Regions from separate parts of the Microbulbifer aestuariivivens genome, predicted to be linked through region 2. Evidence: predicted binding sites of a transcription regulator. Region 2 holds the regulator's gene; the other holds the start of a gene.
The links. Region 2 encodes sigma-54, which starts transcription at its own class of promoters, with help from an activator protein. Its sites were predicted from a motif close to TGGCACANNNNTTGCNNT; they were not measured.
Positions count from the first base shown of each region.

Region 1 (5,370 bases), on a different contig from region 2:
CGATACTGCCCCTGCGCCAGCTGATAGAGCTGTGCGCGACTGTCCGCACAAAAAGTACCGCGCAAAAATACCACCAGATAGCCACCGTTTGCTTCGAGTGGAGATTCGCCCTCGGAATCATTTTCGCAGTGGTCGCTGAGGAGGCCTGCGCTCGGCCAGCAGCTGCCATCGGCGAGTGTGAGCGAGGGTATTTTCTGGTCGATGGACTGCATCACAGGGTGGTTCAAGGCGCTCCAATGGAAAAAATAGACAAGCACAACAAACAGGTTATAGAGACTGAGCTGCAACGGCAGGCTCTGCTCACTGGCGGTAAGAAGGGTGATCGCCAGCCCGATCAACTGCACCGCAAAACCTTTGGGCTCCCACTGCTCACCGGCGAATCTTGCCGGCAGGAAGAAGCGCAGCAGCATCCATATAGGCACGGCCCATGCGCACAAAAATACTCCCAGCCAGGCAACTTCTCCGCCGTGAAAATATTGCCACAAGGCCCAAAAACCGCAGCTCCACAGCCAAATAAAAGCCACGAAAGTAAAAAATACCTTGATTCTGCTCATATACTGGTAAAAATACCCGGAAAAACTTGCAATCAAGTATATAAATAAGCTGCAATTAGCGCGATGTTTTCTACACTTCGTTTATTTTTCTTTTAAAAGCTAAAACAACACTGACAGACAGGGATATTTTATGGCTGCAAGAAAGAAATCCAGCACCAGAACGGTCGCCCCAGCGGTAAGCCCGATTGCCAAACTGGAAGCTGAACTCAGCAAACTCAAAGATCAGCTGGTAAAGGCCCGCGAGAAACAGGAACAAGACGCAGCCAAGGCTGCCGACAAGCTGGCCAAGGATGCCGCCAAAGCTGCTGCCAAGGCTGATAAAGAAGCCGCTAAAGTTAAAGCTACCCGCGCGAAGAAGAAAACCCCCGCACAACAGCGCCAGCTGAAAAGTGCCGTAGCCGCAGCAAGCGCCGCCAAGAAAGCGGCAGCCAGTGCCAAAGCCGCAGCCAAGGAAGCCAAAGAACAGCTTGCAGTCCTCAAACAAGACAACAAGCTCGCGGCTAAAGTCGCCAAGGCTGTCGCCAAGGAAGAAGCCGCTGTAGCGAAGAAACTGGCTGCCGAAGCCAAGAAGCAGGCTGCCGCCGAAGCGAAGAAAGCCGCCGCCGCTGCCAAGAAGAAAGCTGCCGCCGAGAAGAAGAAAGCCGCCGCTGCCGCCAAGAAGAAAGCTGCCGCCGAGAAGAAAAAAGCTGCTGCAGCCAAGAAAAAGGCTGCCGCCGCTGCCAAGAAAGCCAAGGCAAAAGCCAAAAAGGCCACTGCCAAGAAAAAGCCCGGTCGGCCTAAGAAGGCAGCCACCACCGCCAAGAAGTCCCCCGGCCGCCCGAAGAAAGCAGCCACAGCCGCCAAGAAGTCTCCGGGTCGCCCGAAGAAGGCCGCCACAAAAGCTGCAGCTAAAAAGTCTCCCGGTCGCCCTAAGAAAGCCGCTACCGCCAAAAAGACCCCAGGCCGCCGCGGACGTCCGCCAAAGGCTAAGCAAGACTGAAGTAACGCGCAGTGGGATCTCGGGGCTCCGGCCCCGTTGCCTATCACCGCATGACCCCGGCCAATGCCGGGGTTTTTCATTTTTCCGCCTCCTCTCTTTTGCTTATCTTGCTACCGCCTTTTTCGCCCCCCCTTTTACACTCCCTTTTACACTCGCTTTTACGCTGCCTCCTGCAGGGAGCAGCCCCGATTGCGGGAAGATTGCTTTTGTCGGCTGGGGCTTGTGCAAACCCGGAAACACTGTTGCCCCGGCAAGGCAGCGCTGACTTAGAACGGTGATTCAGAACGCTGACTTAGACAGTAGCGCAGGCTCGGGAGATACCCGGGCTTGGAAAGCGGTATGGATTTAGCCAGCGCCGCGGCTACTAAACCGTCGTGAGCTATTAAACCGCCGTGGGCTATTGAACCGCCGCAGGCTATGGAAGCGCCGCAGGCTATGAAAGCGGCGCAGACTATGAAAGCGGCGCAGACTATGAAAGCGGCGCAGGTTTAGAAAGCAGCGCTCACCAGGCGAATGCTTCTGGCCAGCAGGCAGTATCCAACTGGCACTAACAGCTCGCCACAGCAGCGGGCCAGCAACAGCCCCCTAGGGGCGATTAAGCCGCAGCCCCGCAATAGCGTGATCCCGGCCAAGCTCCAGTACACAGTCAGCGCGCCCGGGCATTTCTTCGAGCAGATTGCGGGTAATACGCTCATAGTGCTGTACAAAGCGGACGATCTCCGCATCCGACATTCCGCCGCCACGGGCAGCCCGCAGCTGGTGCTCCTGCTGAGTGCGCCAGGCGAGCACGCTCTGCATATCCGGCACTTTCAGCATTACCAGCACATCGAGCATGGAAAACAGCTGCCGGTAGGGCCCCTGCAGCTGTTGATTGATGTAATCCCGCCAGTGCCCCTCGGGGTCTTCAAGGCGCTCAAGACTGTTGATCGGTTCCTCAGCGCCCTGCCATGGCAGGGCGCCGACACACCACCCCTCGAACAGCAGAATATCCACCGGGCCACGATAGTGGCTCCAGGTTGAAGTCGCCGCACGGTCATCAATGGATTTATCAAAGCGGGGGATCGGCGTCTGGTCGCCCTCGCCGCTGCGACAGAGACGCTGGATCGTATCGATACCGAGCGCCACATCATGAGTGCCGGGTACGCCTCGGGTGGCCAGCAGCGGGTGTACCTGCTGCCCCAGTCGCAAGCGCTCGGCGCGGGTCAGGTAGAGATCATCGAGGGAAAAGCCTGTACTGCGAACACCTATGAGTCCCCATACAAGCGTTAGAAATGCGGTCAGCGTGGATTTTCCGGAGCCCTGGCCGCCACAGAGACCAACCACCAGTGTCTGCTCCTGCCGGGTCTGGTCTTGATGCCGCTGCTCCTCAAGCCAGATGGCCAGAGGCAGCAGGTACTGATCAATCGCCCGGTTGAAGGAGGATGGCAGCTGCTGCTCGGCGATAAACTCTGCGATCGGCTCCTCTAAAGCCTGTCGCAGTGCCCGCGCACGCTGCAGGATCGCTTCCGGCCAGCTGGATGTCATGCGTCACCCCGTTTCCCATGGGTTTCAAAGGCTACCAGGCTAAAAGCCGCTGCCGCTCCCGGCCGGGAGAGTTCAGCGCTTTCTATGCGATTCAATTGAAGCGACTCACCTGCTGCGCCTCAACCGCACCCACAATCGCTGTGGCACAAGCAGTGTGCCACTATCGCTGCGCCACTATCGATGCGCCACTATCGCTGCGCCATTATCGATACGCCATCCGAAGAGAGCGCTCTGCAGCCGGCGCTGGCGCCTGCCTAGAGGAAGCAATGCAGGTTCCGTGCCGGCCCCATGGTAAAGCGGTTATGCCCACAGCGGGGGATCAACCCTCGCCCCACTGGGTGCCGCGAATCGGCGGTGGCAGCAGGCTGGCGAAGAGGTCGCGGATGCGCCCCGGCAGCACCAGCATCACCGGTGTCACCACCAGTGTCAGTACCGTCGAGAATGTCAGGCCATAGACAATGGCGCTGGCCAGCTTGACCCAGAAGGACGCCACCACGCCGCCAACCACTACATCGCGGCCGACCATATCCACACTCACGCCGAGGGCGAGAGGCAGCAGGCCGAGGATGGTGGTCGCGGTGGTGAGAAACACCGGCCGCAGCCGCTGTGCCGAGGCCTTCACCGCCGCCGCCGCCGGCGACAGGCCCGGCTCGGCGTTGCGCACATAATTGTAGGTATCGATCAAAACGATATTGTTGTTCACCACAATCCCGGCCAGCGCCACAATGCCCACGCCGGTCATGATCACACTGAAAGTGCTCTGGGTCAGCAGCAGGCCCAGCATCACACCCAGCGTCGACATCACCACCGACGAGAGAATCAGCAGGGACTGATAGAAGCTGTTGAACTGGGTCACCAGCAGGATATACATCAGAAACAGCGACAGCAGGAACGCGATGCCCAGGAAGGTCAGGGATTCGTTCTGCTCCTCATCGGCGCCCCGGAACAGCAGTTCCACACGGCTGTCCACCGGGTTCTCCGCCAGCCACGCGCGAATCTCCCGCACCTTGTCATCCGCCAGAACCCCCTCTTCGGCATCCGCCTTCACCTGCATACGGGTGATGCCGTTGATCCGTTCGATCTTGTCCACCTTCGGGTGCGCCTCGGTGCGCACAAAACTGCTGACCGGCACAGCGCCGCCGGGGGTATTTACCTTCAGCTGGTCCAGCGCGGCGATGCCACGGGATGCCTCTGGATAGCGAATGCGAATATCCACTTCCTCGTCGCTGTCGTCGGGGCGGTATTCAGCCACTCGCACGCCGTTGGTGACCAGCTGCACCGCCCGCCCCACTTCCGTGAGGTCGGCCCCATAGAGCGCGGCCTTGGAGCGATCGACTTTCACCTCCCACTCGATACCCGGCAGCGGCGCCGTGTTGGTGATATCCCGCAGGCCGTCGAATTCGTGGAGGAGAGCGTGGGTGAGACGCCGTGTTTCCACCAGCAGCGCATCATAGTCGCGCCCGCGCAACTCAAGCACGATGTCCTTGCCGATGGGGGGGCCGCCCTCGAACTCATTGGCGGTTACTTTAATGCCGGGGAAGTTCGCGCAGCGCGCACGCAGGTCGGCGAAGATGTCACCGCTGCGACGCTGGCGCTCCTTGGCGGGAATCAACTCCACCAGAATATTGGCGATCTGGTCCGGGGCGCGATCGCGGTTACCGGTCAGGCCTGTGGAGCCAATCGCGGTGTAGGCAACCCGCACTTCCGGCACCGCCAGAATTGCCCCCTCGACCTGAGCCACCAGCTCGCGCTTTTCCGCCACCGACAGATTGCCCTGGGCCCGCACTTCCACGTTGCCGTACTGCTCCTCGGTATCGGTGAAAAACTCCACCCCGGCGCCAAAGCGGCCAAAACCGACAAAAATGCCAAACAGCAAAATGATTGTTGTCGCGAAGGCGGTGATGGGGCGATGCACCACCGCTTGCAGCAGCCGCGCATACCAGCCGGTGATGCCGGAGAGGGTTGTCGGCTCGCCGTGCTCCAGTTGTTTGAGGTAGTCCTGTGTGGCCATATCGAGGCTGCCCTTGCCGAACAGGGAGCCGAGCACCGGAGCAAAGAACAGTGCGTACACCAGCGATCCCGCCAGCACGGCAAACACCGTTACCGGCAGGTAGCGCATAAATTCACCGACCACACCGGGCCAGAACATGATGGGCAGGAACGCCGCCAGCGTGGTGCCGGTGGATGCCAGCACCGGCCAGAACATGCGGCGCACCGAGAGAAGATAGGCAATGCGCGCGGACATGCCCTCGGCCATTTTGCGGTCGGCGTATTCGGTAATAACAATGGAGCCATCAATCAGCATGCCCAGCG
Region 1 is NZ_BAABRT010000004.1:126,225-131,594, forward strand. Features, by position in the region: gene ABEA58_RS03815 (hypothetical protein) at 1-422, opposite strand, end outside; gene ABEA58_RS03820 (hypothetical protein) at 685-1,533, shown strand; gene ABEA58_RS03825 (phosphoribulokinase) at 2,119-3,057, opposite strand; gene ABEA58_RS03830 (efflux RND transporter permease subunit) at 3,377-5,370, opposite strand, start outside.
Region 1: the regulator sigma-54 is predicted to act here: its motif matches at 3,200-3,217, upstream of ABEA58_RS03825 (phosphoribulokinase).

Region 2 (7,341 bases):
CCCGGTATCATCGCCCCCCTGGATATACAGCCGGCAGTCTTCTCGCGTGATTACCTGGCCATGCTGGCGATGACGCTGCTGCTGGTCAGCGCCATCACCTACAGCCTGTGGCGCCACCCCAGCGACGCGCGCCTAGGCCGCGGGCATGGAGCCCTGCTGCTGGGCTGCTACGGCGCCTACTACGGACTGTTGCTGCACAACTTTTGATCGGCTACTGAGCGGCAGTGCGAGCGGAATTCCTACAATCAACAAAGGCGGTTTGAAGAGAAAAGTAATGACCCAGGACCTGATCTTACAAGCGGGCCAGCGCACCGTACTGATGGAAACCGAAGCGGTAGCCGCGCTGGAGCAACGCATCAACGCTGACTTCAAGACCGCCTGCGAATTGATCCTGCAGTGCCGCGGGCGCGTCATTGTTACCGGCATGGGCAAGTCGGGCCATGTGGGCGGCAAGATTGCAGCCACCCTCGCCAGCACCGGAACCCCGAGCTTTTTCGTGCATCCCGGCGAGGCGAGCCACGGCGATCTGGGCATGATCACCCGCGAGGACCTGGTGATCGCCATCTCCAATTCCGGCTCTTCCGCCGAGGTGATGACCCTGCTGCCGCTACTGAAACGACTGGGCATCCCCATGATCAGCATGACCGGCAAGCCGGAGTCGCCGCTGGCCCAGGCCGCCGATGTGAATCTCGACATCTCCGTGGCCACCGAGGCCTGCCCGCTGAACCTGGCGCCCACCTCGTCTACCACCGTCACTCTGGTCATGGGCGACGCCCTGGCCGTGGCGCTGCTGGAGGCGCGCGGCTTTACGGCAGAGGATTTTGCCTTCTCCCACCCCGGTGGCGCTCTGGGCCGGCGACTGCTGCTCAAAGTGGAAGATGTCATGCACGCCGGCGAAGAGCTGCCGCAGGTTTCACCGGAAACTCCCCTCTCCAAGGCTCTGCTGGAAATGACCAGCAAGGGCTTCGGCATGACCACCGTGGTGGATAACAAGGGCACTCTCCTTGGCGTTTTCACCGACGGCGACCTGCGCCGTGTTATCGATCACAAGATCGAGCTGGATACCGCCACCATGGACACGGTCATGAGCCGCCGGCCAAAAACCGTGTCCAAAGATACCCTGGCGGCGGAAGCACTGCGCATCATGGAGGACAACCGTATTACCGCGCTGGTGGTAGAGGATGAAGCCCGCCATCCCATCGGTCTGCTGCATATGCACGATATACTCCGCGCCGGCGTCATCTGAGCAATTAAGGAACAAACCCCGTGAGCCAACAGCATTCACAACACAATAAACAACACTTAATAGACGCCGAGCAGCTCGATCACAAACTCGCACAGGTGCGCCACCTGGTACTGGATGTGGACGGCGTTCTCACCGATGGCCGCCTCTTTTTCGATAACAACGGCAACGAACTGAAAACCTTCAATACCCTCGATGGCCACGGCATCAAAATGCTGCAGAAATCCGGGGTACAGGTCGCCATCATTACCGGCCGGCGCAGCAGCGTGGTGGAGCGCCGGGCACACGACCTGGGCGTGCACAAGCTGATCCAGGGGCGCGAAGACAAGTTCACCGCCCTGCAGGAGCTGTTCGGCGATGAGGGTTACCGGCTGGAAGACATCGCCTATGTGGGTGACGACTACCCCGATCTCCTGGTGATGACCCGGGTGGGCTGCCCTATCTCGGTACCCAACGCCGCCGCCGCCGTGCGCGAGCGGGCCATCTGGGTTACCGACACCCGGGGTGGCGAGGGCGCTGTGCGCGAGGTTTGCGATCGCATCATGAAAGCCCAGGGCACTTTTGACGCGGCGCTGGCCCCCTACCTGCATTCCGCCGACTGACCGGCACCGCGGCCACAACTTTACGGCCCCTAACTCTACGGCCACTATACGGCCCCTATACGGCTACTGGGAGACGCCCCAATGCGCACCTGGCTACCTCTGGCTATCGTCGTCGCCCTGATCAGCGTGGGGCTCTGGTTCTCCGAGAGCCCGCCGCAGCAATTACTCGGCAAGCGACCGACCCCAAAGGAATTCGATCGCGCGGCGGACCTGATCATCCGCGGAGCCAAGACCCGCCACTTCAGCCCCGAGGGCACCCTCGCCTACCGCCTGGATGCCGACAGCGTCACCTACTTCCAGTTCGCCCGTCGCGACCGGGCCAATCTGGATCAGCCGCGCATTGTGTTTTATCAGGGGCAGTCACCGCGCTGGCGCACCGAGTCCGAAACCGGGGTGGCCTACAATAACGGGGAGCGGGTGGTACTGCGCGGCGACGTGAATATCTGGGAGTTGCCACAAGCCGGCGGCATACACCTGCAGACTGCCGCCATTACCATCAAACCGCGCGAGGAATTCGCCGAAACCGACAAAGTTGTTAAGATTGCGGCCGGCGCCAACCGCACCGAGGGCCGCGGCCTGCGCGCCTACCTGAAAGAAGACCGGGTGGAAATCCTCTCCGAGGTACAGAGCATCTATGAAAACCAATAATCTGATGCGGCCCATCGCCGCCTTTGCCCTGCTGGTACTGAGCGCCCAGGCCCTCGCCCTGCCGGAAGACCGCAACCAGCCCATCCGGGTGAAATCCGAGCATTTCGACGGCAACCGGGCCGATAACCTGTTCGTTTATATTGGCAACGTGCAGATCTCCCAGGGCAGCCTGCGGATTCTCGCCGATCGCGTCGAGGTGCACGGCACCGCCGAGGGCGAAATCCAGAAAGTGGTCGCCACCGGCGAGCCCGCGCATTTCCAGCAGCAGGTACAGCAGAGCCAGACGCCGGTTAAAGCCAAGGCCCGCCGCATCGAATTCCGCGTCAATGCCGACGCACTGCAGCTGTCCGGGGATGCCCAGGTGGATCGCAACGGCAACACCCTGTCCGCCGAGAAGATCGACTACGACCTGATCAGCGAGCAGATCGAGGCTCAGGGACAGTCCGGCAACGGCCGCGTGGAGATGATCTGGCAGCCGGAGAAAAAAGTGGCGGGCCAACCCCCAGGGGGACAAGAGGGACAAGAGGGACAAGAGGGAGGCGAGGTTCCAGCGGTGCAGAACCCGCAGGCACAAGACACTCCCTGAGAATAAGGTACCCGCCCCACCCAATTGCCCCCGGGCACAGACCATCAAGACTGCGGAATTCACTATGCCAAGGCTGAGAGCGCTACACCTCGCCAAACAGTACAAGAAAAGAAAGGTGGTTCAGGACGTCTCCGTCGAGGTCAGCAGTGGCCAGGTCGTGGGCCTGCTGGGCCCAAATGGCGCCGGCAAAACCACCTGCTTCTACATGATCGCGGGGCTGGTACAGGCCGATGCCGGCCAGGTGCTCATCGATGATGAGGACATCACCCGTCTCTCCATGCACGGTCGCGCCCGCAAAGGGATCGGCTACCTGCCGCAGGAGGCCTCAGTGTTCCGTCGCCTGTCCGTGCGCGACAACATTCTCGCCATCCTGCAGACCCGCAAGGACCTGTCCCGCACGCAGCGGGAGGATGCCCTGGAGGAACTGCTGAAAGAGTTCCACATCACCCACATAGAGAGCAGCCTCGGCATGGCCCTCTCCGGGGGCGAGCGGCGCCGGGTCGAAATTGCCCGCGCGCTGGCCACAGACCCGGACTTCGTCTTGCTGGACGAACCCTTCGCCGGTGTCGACCCCATCTCGGTCAACGACATCAAGCAGATCATCCGCCACCTGCGCGACCGCGGTATCGGCGTACTGATCACCGATCACAATGTGCGCGAGACGCTGGATATCTGCGAGAAGGCCTATATCGTCAGCGAGGGCCATATCATCGCCGCCGGCAGCCCCGCCGAAGTGCTTGCCAACCAGCAGGTGCGCGAGGTGTATTTGGGACACGAATTCACCATCTGACGCGCACCCGCGCCCCGTATCGCACTGTTGCGCCGTGGGGCGCAACTCCCGCCTTCACCGCGCCTATTCACCGCAACTTTCACCGCAACTTTCACCGCAACTTTCACCGCAGATTGCCCGTAAATAGTAGGCATAGTTATTGCTTGTAATCCGCTCAGACGGGGGGTAGTCTGTTGCGTCGTTCAAGTCGATTCATCCGCCGAACGCGTGTAAGCCCACCGTATGAAGCAGTCCCTGCAGTTAAAACTCGGCACCCAGCTGACCATGACGCCGCAGCTTCAGCAGGCGATCAGGTTGCTGCAGCTGTCGACCCTCGACCTTCAGCAGGAAGTGCAGTCCGCGCTGGACAGCAACCCCATGCTGGAAGTTGATGGCGAGGATTTCGGCGACCGAAGCGGCGACAGCACAACGGACGAAAACAGCCAGTCTAAAACCAGCGCCGAGCGCGAGCGCGAACACGACCAGAGAGAGGCATCCACCGCCCCTGAACAGGAGCCAGAGTGGAACTCCGACATCCCCACCGACCTGCCCGTGGATACCCAGTGGGACGACATCTACGGCTCTGGCAGCTACAGCGGCAGCCAGGATAGCGAGGACAGCGGTTTCGAGCAGCGCAACGCCGCCGGTATCGGCCTCGCCGACCACCTGCTGTGGCAACTCAACCTGACCGGCCTTTCCGCCGAAGACAAGCAGATCGCCGAGACACTGATCGACGATATCTCCCCCGCCGGTTTCCTGCAGACCCCCACCGCAGAGCTATCCGCAGCACTGCAGGTCGAGGAAGACGAGCTGCTCGCCGTACTGAAAACCATCCAGCAGTTCGAGCCCGCCGGCTGCGGCGCTCGCGACCTGCGCGAATGCCTGCTGTTGCAACTGCGCCAACTGCCTCCCGGCACCCCGTGGCTGGATGAGGCCAAGCTGGTGGTGGACAAATACCTGGAGCTGCTCGGCAAGCGCGACTTCCGCCAGCTGAGCAGACGCACCCGCCTGAGCGAGGCGCAGCTGGGCGATGTGGTGCGCCTTATCCAGACGCTGAACCCGCACCCGGGTGAGGGCTTCAGTGGCGAGGAGACCCAGTATGTGGTGCCGGATATTATCGTCAGCCGCCGCGAACAGCGCTGGCTGGTGGAGCTGAATCCGGAAACCACCCCGAAGCTGCGCATCAACAGCAGCTACGCCTCGCTGATCAAGCGCGCCGACAACTCCAGCGACAACAGCTACCTGAAGGACAACCTGCAGGAAGCCCGCTGGTTCCTCAAGAGCCTGCAGAGCCGCAACGAGACTCTGCTCAAGGTCGCCTCCAGCATTGTGGAAAAACAGCAGGGCTTCCTCGAACAGGGCCCGGAAGCCATGCGCCCCATGGTGCTGGCGGACATCGCCGAGAGCATCGGCATGCATGAGTCCACCATCTCCCGCGTGACCACGCAGAAGTTTATGCTCACACCTCGCGGGGTTTTCGAGCTCAAGTACTTCTTCTCCAGCCATGTGAGCACCGACTCCGGTGAAGACGCCTCCTCCACCGCCATCCGCGCCCTGATCCGCAAACTGATCGACGCCGAACCGCCGCGCAAACCGCTGTCTGACAACAAAATTACCCAGGAGCTGGACAGCCAGGGCATCAAGGTCGCGAGGCGCACCGTGGCCAAGTACCGGGAGTCCATGGGTATTCCCTCATCCAGCGAGCGCAAGCGCCTGGTCTGACCCTTCCCAAAGCCAAATCCTGACCGCACTTATGCCGGCGGTCACAGCCCTCTGGCGCCCGTTCATACGGGCGTGACAACCGAAGCGCGAAGTTTGAGTGTATCCTTCCAATCTGGCGAACTTCCTAGTAGGGTTGCCGCCCTGAAGGGGGTAGCGCCGGAAAGCGATACACTCTTTGAGGAGATTTCCATGCAGATCAACATCAGTGGCCGTCACCTGGATGTAAGCCCAGCTCTTCGTGATTACTGTCTCGAAAAAATGGACAAGCTGGTTCACCACAACGACCTGATCACCACTGCGCAGGTTACCCTGTCGATCGACAGGGAAGTCCAGCGCGCGGAGGCCCTGATGCATGTCAACGGGTCTGAAGTCTTCGCCAACTCCGAGGCGGATGACATGTACGCGGCGATCGACGGCCTGACCGACAAGCTCGACCGCCAGCTGTTGAAACATAAAGAGAAGTTGCGCAAGCACCGCTAGCTTATGACATTGGATGCATTACTCTCTCCCCGCCTGAGCCTCTGTAATCTGGCGGGGAGCAGCAAGAAGAAGTTGCTGTTGAATATCGCCCAGGCCATTGCAGAACAATATCCACAATTCGATTCCGACACTGTTTTCAACCAGTTGATCGCCCGTGAGCGCCTGGGCTCCACGGGCATTGGTGAGGGGGTGGCCATCCCGCACTGCCACCTGCCCGGGTGCGAACATCCGATCGGTGTGCTCTGCACCACCGACCCCGCCGTCGACTTCGACGCCGCAGACCGCCAGCCGGTAGACCTCCTGTTCGCCCTGCTTGTGCCGGAGGGCCACGAACAGGAACACCTGGACACCCTGGCGCAGATCGCGGGCCTCTTCAGCGACAGCCGCGTGCGCGACAAACTGCGCGCGGCCGAAACCGGCGACGAGCTTTACGCGCTGGCCATCGACAGCTCTGCCGCTGCATAATCAACGCCATTCCGCAGCAAATTTCAGCGGCTGGAGGTCCCAGCCGTCTGCAATCCGCGCCTGTTGACTGAAGGATCTGCATTCATGCGCTTGGTAATCATCAGTGGCCGCTCCGGCTCGGGGAAAAGTTCCGCCCTGCAGCTGCTGGAGGATGTGGGCTTCAACTGCATCGACAACCTGCCGGCCAGCCTGCTGCCGGAGCTGGTGCGGCGCGTCAGCGACCAGCCCCCGGTGGATAACACACGTCTGGCGCTCGGCATCGATGCCCGCAACCTGTGGCAGGATGTACAACAGGCGCCAAGGGTCATCGACGAGCTGCGCCAGAGCGGCATTCACTGCGACGTCATCTACCTGGACGCCCGTTCGCCCGTACTGGTTCAGCGCTTCAGCGAGACCCGCCGCAAACACCCGCTCAGTGACAACCGCACTCACCTGCTGGAAGCCCTGAACCAGGAAAAGGAACTCTTGGCACCGCTGGCCGCCATGGCCGACCTGGTAATCGACACCAGCAGCCTGAGCCTGCACCAGCTGCGGGATCTGGTGAAAACCCGCGTGGTGGGCAAAGCCAGCCCGGGAATGGCGATTCTGTTCCAGTCCTTCGGCTACAAGCACGGCGTGCCGGTGGATGCGGATCTGGTATTCGACCTGCGCTGCCTGCCCAACCCCTACTGGATTGCCGAGCTGCGCCACAAAACCGGCCTCGATCCCGAGGTGGCGGAGTTCCTGCGCGCTCATCCTGAAACCGCGGACATGGAGCGGGATATCAAGAGCTTCCTGGAACGCTGGCTGCCCTCATACCAGAAAAGCAATCGCAGCTACACCTGCG
Region 2 is NZ_BAABRT010000003.1:60,232-67,572, forward strand. Features, by position in the region: gene ABEA58_RS02570 (calcium/sodium antiporter) at 1-207, shown strand, start outside; gene ABEA58_RS02575 (KpsF/GutQ family sugar-phosphate isomerase) at 275-1,246, shown strand; gene ABEA58_RS02580 (KdsC family phosphatase) at 1,306-1,845, shown strand; gene lptC (LPS export ABC transporter periplasmic protein LptC) at 1,927-2,493, shown strand; gene lptA (lipopolysaccharide transport periplasmic protein LptA) at 2,480-3,079, shown strand; gene lptB (LPS export ABC transporter ATP-binding protein) at 3,144-3,869, shown strand; gene ABEA58_RS02600 (RNA polymerase factor sigma-54) at 4,092-5,570, shown strand; gene hpf (ribosome hibernation-promoting factor, HPF/YfiA family) at 5,760-6,050, shown strand; gene ptsN (PTS IIA-like nitrogen regulatory protein PtsN) at 6,054-6,515, shown strand; gene rapZ (RNase adapter RapZ) at 6,600-7,341, shown strand, end outside.